DNA from 2 places in the Cupriavidus sp. 09_S30 genome. Region 1 is predicted to be linked to the other one. Evidence: predicted binding sites of a transcription regulator. Region 1 holds the regulator's gene; the other holds the start of a gene.
The links. The regulator sigma-54, encoded in region 1, starts transcription at its own class of promoters, with help from an activator protein. The targets are predictions, from matches to a motif close to TGGCANGNAANCTGCTTT.
Positions count from the first base shown of each region.

Region 2: urtA (urea ABC transporter substrate-binding protein) is a predicted target of sigma-54. The motif match lies at 3,251-3,268, and genes of this name have one in related genera.

Region 1 is NZ_JBXOWI010000001.1:3,440,240-3,447,432, reverse strand. It holds gene hprK (HPr(Ser) kinase/phosphatase) at 1-282, opposite strand, end outside; gene ptsN (PTS IIA-like nitrogen regulatory protein PtsN) at 363-818, opposite strand; gene hpf (ribosome hibernation-promoting factor, HPF/YfiA family) at 1,230-1,580, opposite strand; gene AC1Z3O_RS16095 (RNA polymerase factor sigma-54) at 1,630-3,105, opposite strand; gene lptB (LPS export ABC transporter ATP-binding protein) at 3,216-4,004, opposite strand; gene lptA (lipopolysaccharide transport periplasmic protein LptA) at 4,030-4,659, opposite strand; gene lptC (LPS export ABC transporter periplasmic protein LptC) at 4,717-5,346, opposite strand; gene AC1Z3O_RS16075 (KpsF/GutQ family sugar-phosphate isomerase) at 5,363-6,346, opposite strand; gene AC1Z3O_RS16070 (monovalent cation:proton antiporter family protein) at 6,497-7,193, shown strand, end outside.
Region 2 is NZ_JBXOWI010000001.1:2,666,820-2,674,012, forward strand. It holds gene urtC (urea ABC transporter permease subunit UrtC) at 1-217, opposite strand, end outside; gene urtB (urea ABC transporter permease subunit UrtB) at 217-1,854, opposite strand; gene urtA (urea ABC transporter substrate-binding protein) at 1,944-3,200, opposite strand; gene AC1Z3O_RS12640 (cytochrome o ubiquinol oxidase subunit IV) at 3,646-4,008, opposite strand; gene cyoC (cytochrome o ubiquinol oxidase subunit III) at 4,009-4,647, opposite strand; gene cyoB (cytochrome o ubiquinol oxidase subunit I) at 4,650-6,626, opposite strand; gene cyoA (ubiquinol oxidase subunit II) at 6,635-7,193, opposite strand, start outside.

The DNA of each region.
Region 1 (7,193 bases):
CAGGAAGGGCGGCTCGAGCAGGATCAGCTCTCCCATCTGCCGCTTGCGCATCTCGTCGTCCAGCCGCTGGTAGTAGGTGATCTCGGGCTTGCCGAGCACCTGGATGCGGTTGGGGTGGATCAGGTTCAGGTGGCCCACCAGATCGGCGGCAGAAGTGGCCTCGCGGGCGAATTCCACGTCGAAGGCGCGATCCGCCCCTTCGAGACCCGCCACCCATGAGAGTTTGAGGTCGGCCGCGTTGTCATCGAAGATGGACTGGGAGGAGACGCCGGTGAGTTCCATGCGGGTAGGTCGTGTGGGGGCTTGGGAATGCTAGGACCGGCCGCGGGTGCCTTGGCCCGCACCTGCGGGCGGCAGCGAGGTCAGGGATGCCATTGGGTCAGCAGTTGGTGCACATCCTCGGGCGAGGGCAGCGTGGCCAGGCCCTCGCGCATGTCGCGGTCGGACAGCAGCTGAGCGATTTCCGACAGGATCTCCAGGTGCTGCTGCGTTGCCTGTTCGGGCACCAGCAGGAAGATCAGCAGCGAGACCGGCTTGCCATCGGGCGATTCGAAAGGGATCGGCTCGGCCAGGCGCATGAAGGCGGCCAGCGGTTGTTTCAGGCCCTTGATGCGGCCGTGGGGAATGGCCACGCCGGCGCCAAGACCCGTCGAGCCGAGCGATTCGCGCGCGAACAGGTTGTCGGTCACCGTGGCCCGTGCCACGCCATGGTTGTTCTCGAAGAGGAGCCCGGCTTGTTCGAAGACGCGCTTCTTGCTGGTGACGCTGACGTCGAGATTGATGTTGCCGGGTGGCAGCAATTTGGCCAAACGATTCATGGCAGATGCGCAGGAATTCCAATAAGCGGGCCGGTGCGCCTTGCGTCCGGCCGGGGGGGCAAAGAAGCGGAGTATCCGCTCGCTCCGCCGGTCGGGCGCCGGTATGCGGAGCATCCGGCCAATTATAGAGCAGCCCGCACGTCGCCTTGTGCGATGCGCAACCGGCCGCCCCATCGGGCTGGCTGGCCAGCGCCTTTCCTGCTGCAAGCGCAGCGAGCAGGCGAGCGTGACGGTTGCAGCAGTTCATGTATTGGAGAGCATACACCGCGCGGAGCCGCTTGCGTACTCCCCGAGGCGCGTGCGGTCCGCGCACCGGCGGTGGCCCAGAAAGCAAAAAACCGCGCAGAATGCGCGGTTCGTGGTCAGGCCTTTGTGCAGGTAGGCCGGATGACGGCCTCAAGGCTGATTGTTTTATTGTTGCATCTGCGCCGCGGCCATCTGGTACTTCACAGATTCGCGGTCGTGACTTTGCACGCGGTCCTTGTAGCGGATGACCTGGCGGTCCAGCTTGTCGACGAGGGCGTCGATGGCCGCGTACAGGTCCTCGTGGTGGGCTTCGACGAAGATGTCCTTGCCCCGCAGGTGCAGATTGATTTCCGCGTACTGGCGCCGGTCCTTTTCCTTGTGATTGTCGACAGAGAGCAGCACGCTTACGCCAATGACTTGATCGAAATGCCTGACGATACGCTCCAGCTTCGTTTCCACGTACTCACGCAGAGGCGGCGTGATGTCCAGGTGGTGTCCACTGATCTTGAAGTTCATAGCGCTTCTCCTTCTGAAAGAGCCGCACCAGGCAGGCGATGCGGCTCGGCTACAAAGACTTGCGGAGATTGACTGCGGGGATTTTGAGAGCTTCGCGGTACTTGGCAACCGTTCGGCGCGCTACGACGAAGCCCTGATCGCCCAGCAATTCGGCAATTCGGCTGTCGGACAAAGGGTTCTTAGGGTCCTCGGCTCCTATCAGTTGCTTTATCAGGGCTCGAATTGCCGTTGATGAAGCTGCACCACCCGTTTCCGTGGACACATGGCTGCCGAAGAAGTACTTCAGCTCGAACGTGCCCATTGGGGTGGCCATGTATTTGTTTGTCGTCACCCGAGAGATGGTTGACTCGTGTAATCCCAGTGTATCGGCAATCTCCCGCAAAACCAAGGGGCGCATGGCGATTTCACCGTGGCTGAAGAAGTTCCTTTGACGCTCGACAATTGCCTGCGAGACGCGCAGGATCGTGTCGAAACGCTGCTGGATGTTCTTGATCAGCCAGCGCGCTTCCTGCAGCTTCTGCTGCAGGCCGGCAGCGCCCGATTCCCCCTTGGCGCCACGCAGGATCTGCGCGTACATGTCATTGATGCGCAGGCGCGGCATCACGTCGGGATTCAGTTGTGCGATCCAGCCGCCGCCGCTCTTGCGCACGAACACGTCGGGCACGACGAAGTCAGCCTGAGGGCGATTGTAGGCATGGCCGGGATAGGGCGCGAGCGAGCGGATCAGTTCGTGCGCGGCCTTCAGCGCTGCCTCGTCTACCTGCAGTGCCTTCTTCAGCCGGGTGTAGTCGCGCGCGGCCAGCAGCTCGAGGTGGCGGGTGACGATCACCAGCGCCAGTTCGCGCTGCGGATGCGACAGGCGGCGCAACTGCAGCGCCAGGCATTCGGCGGCATTGCGCGCGCCCACGCCCGGTGGGTCGAAGCTCTGCAGCAGCGCAAGCATGGCCTGCACTTCCTCGATCTCGAAGGCCAGTTCTTCAGGCAGTTCTTCGCAGATTTCCTGCAGCGTGGCGCTGAGGTAGCCGTCGTCGTCCAGCGATTCGATCAGGAAGATGGCGAGGCCCTTGTCGCGCGCGGAGATTTTCAGCGGCGCGAGTTGCTCCATCAGGTGCTCGCGCAGCGTCGGATCGGCATCGCGCAGTTGCAGCGGTGCCTTTTCGTCTTCGTCGCCCTGGGGGCGGCGTGCGAAATCGTCCAGGCTCCAGTCGTTGCCGTAGTCGTCGGCGCCATCGCCGTAGCGGTCTTCATCGCCGCCGGCTTCGTCGGCGCGTGCCTCGCCGTTGCCCTGGCCATCTGCCGGGGCCGGCGCGGGCGCGCTCTGCACATTGATGCTGCCATCGGCCGCCACGCGCAGCGGGCTTTCGATCCAGTCGTTCTCGCGCTCCAGCAGGGGGTTCTCGATCAGCGCCTGCTCGACTTCCTGCTGCAATTCCAGCGTGGAAAGCTGCAGCAGCCGGATCGACTGCTGAAGCTGTGGGGTGAGGGCAAGATGCTGGGAGAGGCGGAGCTGAAGCGACGGTTTCATGCGGCCTATTCTATGCCCATCCGCATGGCTATGGAACGAAAATTGCTATCGCTTTTGCCGTGCCGTAGACGGTGGACATCGGCGTGCATCGGTGGCGCGAGGCCACCCCGTCACATGCGGAAATTCTCGCCCAGGTAGACCCGGCGCACCGACTCGTTGGCGATGATTTCCTGGGGCCGTCCTTGGGCCAGCACTGCCCCTTCGCTGATGATGTAGGCGTGGTCGCAGATGCCCAGCGTTTCGCGCACGTTGTGATCGGTGATCAGTACGCCGATGTTGCGTGCCTTCAGGAAGCTCACGATGCGCTGGATCTCGCCCACCGCGATCGGGTCCACGCCCGCGAAGGGTTCGTCGAGCAGGATGAAGCGCGGCGAAGAGGCCAGCGCCCGCGCGATTTCCACGCGGCGGCGCTCGCCGCCCGACAGCGACAGTGCGGGGTTTTCGCGCAGGTGCGTGATCTGCAGGTCGTCCAGCAGTCCGACGAGGCGGCGGTCGATCTCCTCGCGCGACAGCGGCTTGCCGTTCACCACCTGCAGCTCCAGCACGGCGCGGATGTTCTCCTCGACGTTGAGCTTGCGGAAGACCGAGGCTTCCTGGGGCAGGTAGGACAGGCCCATGCGCGCGCGCTCGTGGATGGCCAGGCCGCTCAGGTGCAGGCCGTCGAGCACGATGTCGCCCTCGTCCAGCGCCACCAGGCCCACGATCATGTAGAAGGAGGTGGTCTTGCCGGCGCCGTTGGGGCCGAGCAGGCCGACCACTTCGCCGCTCTTGACGTCGAGCGAGACGTCCTTGACCACCGTGCGCGAGCCGTAGCGCTTCTTCAGGTGGCGCACCGTCAGCGTGCTGCCCTCCGCGAGCTGGGCGGCGGCGGTGGCGGGGGCGAACTGGGTATCGGTCATGAGGGCAGACTGGTAAGGCAGGGGTTCAGGACTTCGACGGCGCGGGCGCGGGCTTGAGCTGGAGCGGCGCGGCGGCCGGCGCGCTGGCCGGCTGGCGCGGCGAAAGCACCGCGCGCACGCGCCCGGACGGGCTGCCGGCCGTGCTGTTGTCGCCGCCGCCGGTGGCGGTGTAGTACTCCTTGTTGCTGTCGTAGGTGATGACAGCCCCGCGGATCTCGTCGACCTGCTTGGCGCCGGCCAGCCGCGCCATGCGGGCCTGGCCGATCAGCTTGGAGATGCCCTGCTTGCCGTCGTACTCGATGCGGTCGCCCCAGCCGTCGATGTATTCGTCGACGTTGTCGCGCTTCTGGCGGATGTAGGCGAGCTTGCCCGGGCTGGCCGTAGCGATCGCGAACTGGTAGCCCTCGGCGTCGGTGCGCAGCTCGGCGGCGTCCGATTTCAGCACCATGGTGCCCTTGGTCAGCACGACGTTGCCGGTCAGCGTGTAGACCTGCTTCACGTCGTCGTAGCTGGCGTTGTCGGCCTCCAGCACCAGCGGCTTGTCACGGTCGGCACGTTCGGCGTGGGCAGCGGGCGCCAGGCAGAGCGCCGCGGCCGCGGCCAGCAGGGCGGGCGCGGTACGGGCGCGGAACCACGTCGTCAAGGCAGGAATCATGATGGCGAGTCGAAGGAGAGTACGGCGGGAGCAGGGCTCCGCGCGCGGTTGCATTGCTTAGGATTTCGGCGCGTCCGCGGCGCGCGGCGCGGTGATGATCGTGCCGCGCACGTTGCCGAGCAATTGTACTTCGCGCGTGACGTTGTTGAAGATCAGGCCGTTGGCTGTCATCTCGGATGCGCCGCGCGTCAGCTGTACCGGCTTGTCCGTCTTGACGATATCGTCGTTGACGAGGATCCGGAAGTATTCCGAGGCGGCGGTCATCTTCGGGTCCTGTTTCGGGTCGGCGCCCTGGGAGCGGATGACGAAGCCATTGTCGTACAGGTCGATGATGGAGCCGTCCGCATTCATCTTGCCGCGGTCCGCGCGGCCGCTCACCGGCGGGCGCCCGGGCTGGTAGGCGCGCATCGCCGGCAGGGTGAACGCGTAGGTCTGGTCGTCATCATAGTGGACCATCTTGTCGCCATTGAAGCGCAGCTTGGTGTTGCCGCTTTCGTCCAGCTCGGTGGCGGAGAAGCGATCCATGTAGTAGTCCGGCTCGTGGCGCTTGACTTGCGGGCCGGCCACCTTCTCGCGCGGCGAGTTGATCTGCACCAGCCAGAAGGTGCTGCCTGCCACCAGCGCCATCAGCAGCATGGGCAGGGCGCGCATCGCGAGCCGGCTGAGGGAAGACAGAATGGACTGCATGGTCGCGCGTCCTGCCTCAGATGACTTTGGCACGCGTCAGGTCGTGGATGTGCAGCGCGCCGACCAGGCGTCCGTCATCGTCCACTACCAGCAGCTGGTTGATGCGATTGGCCTCCATCAGCTGCACGGCCTCGACTGCCAGGCGGTCGGGGCCGATGCTGCGCGGGCTGCGGTGCATCACTTCGGCGATCGGCACGGTCTTCCAGTCGCGGGGCGTTTCCAGCAGGCGGCGCAGGTCGCCGTCGGTGAAGACGCCCACCGCGCGGCCGTCCGCGTCGACCACGGCCGTCATGGCCATGCCCTTGCGCGTGATCTCCATCAGCGCCTGCGCCAGCGGTGTGGTCTCGCGCACCTCGGGCACGGCATTGCCGCTGCGCATCACATCGCGCACATGGGTCAGCAGCTTGCGGCCCAGCGCGCCGCCCGGGTGCGAGCGGGCGAAGTCTTCCTCACCGAAGCCGCGTGCATCCAGCACAGCCACCGCCAGCGCGTCGCCCAGGGCCAGCGCCGCGGTGGTGCTGGCAGTCGGCGCCAGGTTCAGCGGGCAGGCTTCCTTCTCGACGCCGGCGTCCAGGTGCACGTCGGCCAGCTTGGCCAGCGTGGACGCCTGGTTGCCGGTGATGGAGATCAGCTTGGCGCCGATGCGCTTGACGATCGGGAGGATGGCGAGCAGCTCACCCGTCTCGCCGGAATTGGAGAAGGCGACCAGCACGTCGTCGCGGGTGACCATGCCGAGGTCGCCATGGCTGGCCTCGGCCGGATGCACGAAGAAGGCCGGCGTGCCGGTGGAGGCCAGCGTGGCGGCCACCTTGCGTCCGATATGGCCGGACTTGCCGATGCCGGAAACGACGACGCGGCCGCTGCAATGCAGGATGAGCTGCACCGCGCGCGCGAACTCGTCGGTCAGGCGGGCGGACAGGGCCGCCACGGCGTCGGCCTCGATTTGCAGGGTATTGCGAGCGAGCTTAAGTGCTCGATCGGCATCGAAATTAGCTATCATGGCGACGAAGTATACCAACGAATGCGATGGCGTCTGGCCCGCCCCAGCCGGGGGGCGTTTCCGGGCGGCAACCGCGCTTGCCGCGTCCCGTCGGCGGGCGGCCCGCGAGGGGCGGCCTGTGCGCCAGGCCGGCCCACCCTGAGCCTCTCGATGCATTCTCCGCTGGAACTCACCCTGGTGCTGCTGGCCGCTGCCGTGTTCGGCGTGGTCGCCTTCCGTATGCTGCAACTGCCACCCATGCTGGGCTACCTGGCGGTGGGCATCCTGATCGGGCCGAACGCGCTCGGGCTGGCCGGCGATTCGGGGCAGATCCAGTACCTGGCCGAGTTCGGCGTGGTCTTCCTGATGTTCTCGATCGGGCTGGAGTTCAGCCTCGGCAAGCTGCACGCGATGCGGCGGCTGGTGTTCGGCCTCGGCGGCTCGCAGGTGGTGCTGACGATGCTGGCGGTGGTGCCCGCCAGCCTGCTGTTCAACTGGCTGTTCCACCTGAGCTGGCAAGCGTCGATCGCCATCGGCGGCGCCCTTGCCATGTCGTCCACCGCCATCGTCTCCAAGATGCTGTCCGAGCGCATGGAGCTGGAGACCGAACACGGGCGCAACATCATCAGCGTGCTGCTGTTCCAGGACCTGGCGGTGGTGCCGCTGCTGATCGTCATTCCCGCGCTGTCGCGCAACCCGGGCGACATGGCGGCCGCGCTGATGCTGGCGGCGGTGAAGATCGTGGTGGCGCTGAGCCTGATCTTCTTCGTCGGCAAGAACCTGATGAGCCGCTGGTTCCACGTGGTGGCGGCGCGCCGCTCGCAGGAACTGTTCATGCTGAACCTGCTGCTGGTCACGCTGGGCATGG
Region 2 (7,193 bases), 770 kb from region 1:
GCGCATAGCACATGATCTTGCCGACCAGCGTCAGCGCGTAGGCCGACAGGTGCAGCGGGTGGCCGGGGGGCAGCACCAGCGCGCACAGCGGCACGCCGATGCCGGCAATGGCGGCGAGCACGGCCAGCGCCATCCAGCCGCGCGGCGAGAACAGCGGCTGGCGCGCCGGCACATCCAGCCGGAAACCATGGGAAGAGCGAGAGAAGGAACCCTGCATCATGCCTCCGCGCTGCGCCCCTTGAGCGCGAACAGTCCCTGCGGGCGCTTCTGGATGAAGAGCACGATCAGCACCAGGACGAAGATCTTGGCCAGCACCGCGCCATAGAAGGGCTCGATGAACTTGTTGACGAGGCCGAGGCCGAAGGCCCCGACGATGGTGCCCGCGAGCTGGCCGACGCCGCCCAGCACCACCACCATGAAGGAGTCGATGATGTAGGCTTGGCCGAGGTCGGGCCCCACATTGCCGATCTGCGACAGCGCGCAGCCGCCCAGGCCGGCGATGCCGGCGCCGAAGGCGAAGGCATAGCTGTCCACCTGCCAGGTACGCACGCCCACGCAGGCCGCCATGGTGCGGTTCTGCGTGGTGGCCCGCACGAACAGGCCCAGCCGCGTGCGGTTGAGCACGCCCCAGGCCACCACCACCACCGCCAGTGCGAACGCCACGATGACGATGCGGTTGTACGGAATCACCAGGCCGGGCAGCCACGCAAAGCCGCCGCTCATCCAGGCCGGGTTGGCCACCTCGACGTTCTGAGCGCCGAACAGCGTGCGCACCGCCTGCATCAGCAGCAGGCTGACGCCGAAGGTGGCCAGCAGCGTTTCCAGCGGACGGCCGTACAGATGGCGCAGCACCAGCCGCTCCAGCACGAAGCCGACCAGCGCCGAGGCGAAGAAGGCCGCCGGCAGCGCGGCCAGCAGGTACCACTCGAAGGCGCCGGGAAAATGCGCGCGGAACACCGTCTGCACCGCGTAGGTGGCATAGGCGCCGATCATCAGGAACTCGCCGTGCGCCATATTGATTACGCCGATCAGCCCGTAGGTGATGGCCAGCCCCAGCGCGGCCAGCAGCAGCACGCTGCCCAGGCTCAGGCCGGCGAACAGGTTGCCGATCAGTTCGGCGCGGCGCTGCTCGGTGCGCAGCGCATCGAGCGCCTGCTCCGCGGCCAGGCGCAGTTCGGCATCCGGCTCGCGGTACTGGCCAGCGGCGTCGCGCTTGACGAAGGGCTTGAGCTTGAGGCGGTTGTGCGGATTGTCATCGCGCCCGAGGATGCGGATCGCCTCCAGGCGGGCGTTGCGGTCCGGGTCGGTCAGCGCGGCACTGGCCCAGATCACGTCCAGCTTGGCGCGCAGCGTCGCATCGGCCTCCACCTTGCGCGCGGCCTCGACCGCCTCGCGCGAGGCGCTGTCGGGCTGGTCGAGCAACGTGTCGATCGCCTGCGTGCGCACGGCGATGTCGGGCGACTGCAGCAGCAGGCTGCTGGCCGCGCTGTCGACCTGGGCGCGCAGGCTGTTGTTCAGCGTCAGGGATTCCAGCTCGTCCGGCTTGAGCGCGACGGGCCTGCCGCTGACGGCGTCGCGAATCTTGTCGCCGTCCTGGATCACCATGCCGGCGGAGGGCGCGTACTGCAGCGCATCCTCCTGCAAGGCCTTCAGGATCGGGCCCGCCTGCTCGGCCGGCGCCCTGGCCAGCGCGGCGATGGCCGCGCTCTTGGCATCGAAGTCGTCCCCGGCCAGCGGCTTGAGGTCGGCCTGCGTGAGCGCCGCCGCATGCAGCAGCGGCGCGGCCAGCAGCAGCACGGCCGCCAATGCGGCGCGCAGGCGCGGGACGACGGACAGGAATGAGGTTCGGAGCATGGTTCGAAGCGATCTGCGGCAGTTGGCTTGGCGAACGGCGGCGGCGCGGACGGCGCCCGTTCCGGCCCGTCCACCCCTGCTTACATCACTTACATCACCTTGTCCGGCTTGCCTTCATTGCCGGAAATGAACGGGCTCCACGGCTGCGCGCGGATCGGCTTCGGCGTCTTCCACACCACGTTGAACTGGCCGTCGCCGCGCACCTCGCCGATCATCACCGGCTTGAACAGGTGGTGGTTGTCGCCCATGGTCAGCGTGAAGCCGTCGGGTGCCTTGAAGGTCTGGCCGTACATGGCGGCGCGCACCTTGTCCGGATCGGTCGTGCCGGCCTTCTTCACGGCCTGCGCCCACATATGCATGCCCACATAGGTGGCTTCCATCGGGTCGTTGGTGACCCGCTTGTCGCCGCCCGGCAGGTTGTTGGCCTTGACCCAGGCTGCCCACTTCTTCCTGAAGGCGTCGTTCTCCGGATTCTTGACCGACATGAAGTAGTTCCATGCGGCGAGCTGGCCGGCCAGCGGCTTGGTGTCGATGCCGCGCAATTCTTCCTCACCCACCGAGAAGGCGACCACCGGCACATCCTTGGCCTTCAGGCCGGCATTGCCCAGCTCCTTGTAGAAGGGCACGTTGGAGTCGCCGTTGATGGTCGAGATCACGGCGGTCTTGCCGCCCTGCGAGAACTTCTTGATATTGGCGACAATGGTCTGGTAGTCGCTATGGCCGAACGGGGTGTAGACCTCTTCAATGTCGGCATCGGCCACGCCCTTGCTCTTCAGGAAGGCGCGCAGGATCTTGTTGGTGGTGCGCGGGTAGACGTAGTCGGTGCCCAGCAGGAAGAAGCGCTTGGCCCCGCCGCCCTCCTTGCTCATCAGGTACTCGACCGCGGGAATGGCCTGCTGGTTGGGCGCCGCGCCGGTGTAGAAGACATTCTTCGACATCTCCTCGCCTTCATACTGCACCGGGTAGAACAGCAGCGCGTCGAGTTCCTCGTAGACCGGCAGCACCGACTTGCGCGACACCGAAGTCCAGCAGCCGAACGTGACTGCCACCTTGTCCTTGCTGATCAGCTGGCGCGCCTTCTCGGCGAACAGCGGCCAGTTCGAGGCGGGGTCCACCACCACCGGCTCCAGCTTGCGGCCGAGCACGCCGCCGCTCTTGTTGATCTCGTCGATGGTCATCAGCGCGACGTCCTTCAGCGAGGTCTCGGAGATCGCCATGGTGCCCGACAGCGAATGCAGTATGCCGACCTTGATCGGCTCCTTGCTTTGCGCCAGCGCCATCGTGCTGGCCCCGATCATCGCCGCCGCGGCCAGCGCGGACAGCTTCAGCATATTGCGTCGTTTCATTGCAGCTCCCAGATTGTCGTGTTGTGGAACAGCGGACTCCGGGGGCAGGTTTTGCAACTAGCATGCCAGGCGGCTGGATCCGCCCGGGCAGCGGCGCCGGCGCGACTGGCGGGCGCGGCGCCCGGCGGTCGGGGCCGGGCGCACCATCCGCGTGCGGGCAGCATGCGCACCGCGCAAGTGCATGTGGCAAAGCGGTGCATGGAGCGAGTGGTGCGGTCGCCGGCACAAATGGGGGGCACAGGCCGGGACTTCCAAGCGCCGCGCGATTGGCGTACGGGGCGAACCAGCGGCAGGCGTGGCGTCGCCCGGCATGCGCCATGCGGGCGCGAGGCGGACGTGATCCGGGCAGGCGCGCCGGACGCCCTAAAAGAAAACGGGCCCCATCGGGGCCCGTTTCATCGAGGCTGCGGGCGCCGGTGGCGGCGCCCGAGGCTCAGCGCAGCATTCACTGCGGCATCATGTTGGCGTTCATATTGTGCATGATCCACAGGCAACCGGCGATGACGATCAGCAGGATCAGCGCAGTGAAGAGCAGCGCGGTCACGTTCCAGCGTTGTTCCGAGGAACGGTCCATGTGCAGGAAGTAGACCAGGTGCACGAGGATCTGCACCACGGCCAGCGCCAGGATGACGATCAGCGTGGTGGCCGGCGTCGCCATGCCGTCCATCACCATCTTGAACGGGATCACGGTCAGGATGACCGCCAGCACGAAGCCGATCACATAGGACTTGGCGCTGCTGTGGCTGGCACCGCCGGCGGCGGCGCCATGGTGCGCGCCGTGGCCGGCGGAGACGTTGCTGTGTTCCATTTACATCGCTCCCATCAGGTAGACCACGGTGAACACGCCGATCCAGACGATGTCCAGGAAGTGCCAGAACAGCGCGAAGCAGGCCAGGCGCTTGTTCATGGTGGGCGTCAGGCCCTTGCTGGCGATCTGGCACATCAGCACGGCCATCCACAGCAGGCCGCTGGCCACGTGCAGGCCGTGGGTGCCCACCAGGGTGAAGAACGACGACAGGAAGGCACTGCGCTCAGGGCCCGCCCCTTCGGCGATCAGGTGGTGGAACTCGTTGATTTCCATGCCGATGAAGGCCACGCCGAGCAGGAAGGTGATGCCCAGCCAGAACTGCAGGCGGCCCTTCTGGCCGTTGTGCAGGGCGACCATCGCCATGCCCGAGGTCAGGCTCGAGAACAGCAGCAGGAAGGTTTCGACCAGGACGTAGTTCAGTTCGAACAGTTCCTTGCCGGAGGGGCCGCCCGCCACCTCGCCGCGCAGCACCGCAAATGCGGCGAACAGCCCGGCGAAGATGATGCAGTCGGTCATCAGGTACACCCAGAACCCGAACACCGTGTTGCCAGCGGTGTCGTGGTGGGCGTGGTCGTGCGCGTGGTCATGCGCCGCCGGAGCGGCTTGCGCGGAGTAACGGTCTAGGACTTGGGTCGACATATTCAGGCCTGCGACGCGAGACGGTCAAAATGGCGCGCTTCGACGGTTTCGACTTCCTTCGCGGGAACGTAGTAGTCGATGTGGTCGTCGTTGCTGCGGACGATGAAGGAGACGATCATGCCGACCAGGCCGACGATGGCCATCCACCAGATGTGCCAGGTCAGGGCGAAGCCGAACACCAGGCTGAAGGCACCGATGAAGAAGCCGGCACCGGTGTTCTTCGGCATGTGGATCTGGTCGTAGTGCGCTTCCTTCTTCGGCAGTTCACCACGTGCCTTCATGTCGGCGAAGGCGTCCAGGTCTTGCACCACCGGGGTGTGCGCGAAGTTATAGAACGGCGGCGGCGACGAGGTGGCCCACTCCAGCGTGCGGCCGTTCCAGGGATCGCCGGTCACGTCGGCCAGCGCCTTGCGGTTCTTGATCGAGACGACGATCTGCAGCACCTGGAACATGATGCCCAGGCCGATCAGCACAGGACCGACCACGGCGATGTGCAGGAACGGGGTCCAGTCGGGGTTGTCGGTGTGGTTCAGACGGCGCGTCATGCCCATGAAGCCCAGCACGTACAGCGGCATGAAGGCGAAGTAGAAGCCCACCAGCCAGCACCAGAAGGCGCACTTGCCCAGGCGCTCGTCGAGCTTGAAGCCGAAGGCCTTCGGGAACCAGTAGGTGATGCCGGCCAGGTAGCCGAACAGAGCGCCACCGATGATCACGTTGTGGAAGTGAGCGATCAGGAACACGCTGTTGTGCAGCACGAAGTCAGCCGCCGGCACTGCCATCAGCACGCCGGTCATGCCGCCGATCACGAAGGTGACCATGAAGCCCAGGGTCCACATCACCGGCGTGGCCATGCGCACGCGGCCGCGGTACATGGTGAACAGCCAGTTGAAGACCTTCACCCCGGTCGGGATGGAGATGATCATCGTGGTGATGCCGAAGAAGGCATTCACATTGGCGCCGGAGCCCATCGTGAAGAAGTGGTGCAGCCAGACCAGGAAGGACAGCACCATGATGCAGCAGGTGGCGTAGACCATGCCCTTGTAGCCGAACAGCTTCTTGCCCGAGAAAGTCGAGATGATTTCCGAGAAGATGCCGAAGGCGGGCAGCATCAGGATGTAGACCTCAGGGTGGCCCCAGATCCAGATCAGGTTCACGTACATCATGGCGTTGCCGCCCATCTCGTTCGTGAAGAAGTGCATGCCCATGTAGCGGTCCAGGCCCAGCAGCGCCAGCGACACGGTCAGCACGGGGAACGAGGCCAGGATCAGCACGTTGGTGCACAGCGCGGTCCAGGTGAACACCGGCATGCGCATCAGGGTCATGCCCGGGGCGCGCATCTTGAGGATGGTCACCAGGAAGTTGACGCCGGTCAGCAAGGTGCCGAGACCCGAGATCTGCAAGGCCCAGATGTAGTAGTCCACCCCGACGCCCGGGCTGTAGGCCAGCTCGGACAGCGGCGGGTAGGCCAGCCAGCCGGTGCGGGCGAATTCGCCGACGCCCAGCGAGACGTTGACCAGCGCCGCGCCGGCCACGAACAGCCAGAAGCTCAGCGTGTTCAGGAACGGGAAGGCCACGTCGCGCGCGCCGATCTGCAGGGGCACGACCAGGTTCATCAGGCCCGTCATCAGCGGCATGGCCACGAAGAAGATCATGATCACGCCGTGGGCGGTGAAGATCTGGTCGTAGTGCTCGGGCGGCAGGACGCCCGGGTTGCCGTTGGTGGCCAGCGCCAGCTGGGTACGCATCATGGCAGCGTCGGCGAAGCCGCGCAGCAGCATGATCAGCGAGACCAGCGAATACATGATGCCGATCTTCTTGTGGTCGACCGAAGTGATCCAGTCATTCCACAGCGTCTTCCACTTACCGAAGTAAGTGATCAGGGCGAATATCGCCAGCCCGGCCAAGCCAGCACCGCCAAGCGCCACCATGATGATGGGCTCGTGGTACGGAACGGCCTCCAATGTCAATTTGCCAAACATTCTTGCTCCTAGGAATTCGAGCCCGGCGCCGGCAGTGCGGGCGCGGCCATGGACACCTGCGGGCTGGTGCCGATCGTGTTGCGCGAGTTGCAGACGGGACCGAAGGAGGTGCCGCTGCCAGCGATGGCGCCACCGGTGCCATCCATGTACTTGTGCAGGATGCCGTGGTACAGCTGCGGGTCGACCTTGGCGTACAGGGCCACCGGCTCCTTCTCGCTCGGCTGGGCCAGCTTGTCATAGTCGGCCAGCGTCAGTTCGCGCGAGGAGGCCTTGACCTGCTTGACCCATTCCTCGAATTCGAAGCCAGACATGGACTTGGCCTTGAACTTCATGCCCGAGAAGCCGCCGCCGCTGTAGTTCGCCGACGCGCCGTCGAAGACGCCGGTCTCATTGGCGATCAGGTGCAGCTTGGTCTCCATCCCGGCCATGGCGTAGACCATGCTGCCCAGTTGGGGGATGAAGAAGGAGTTCATCACCGAGTCCGAGGTGATCTTGAAGTTCACCGGGGTGTTGACCGGGAATGCGATCTCGTTGACGGTGGCAATGTGCAGTTCCGGATAGATGAAC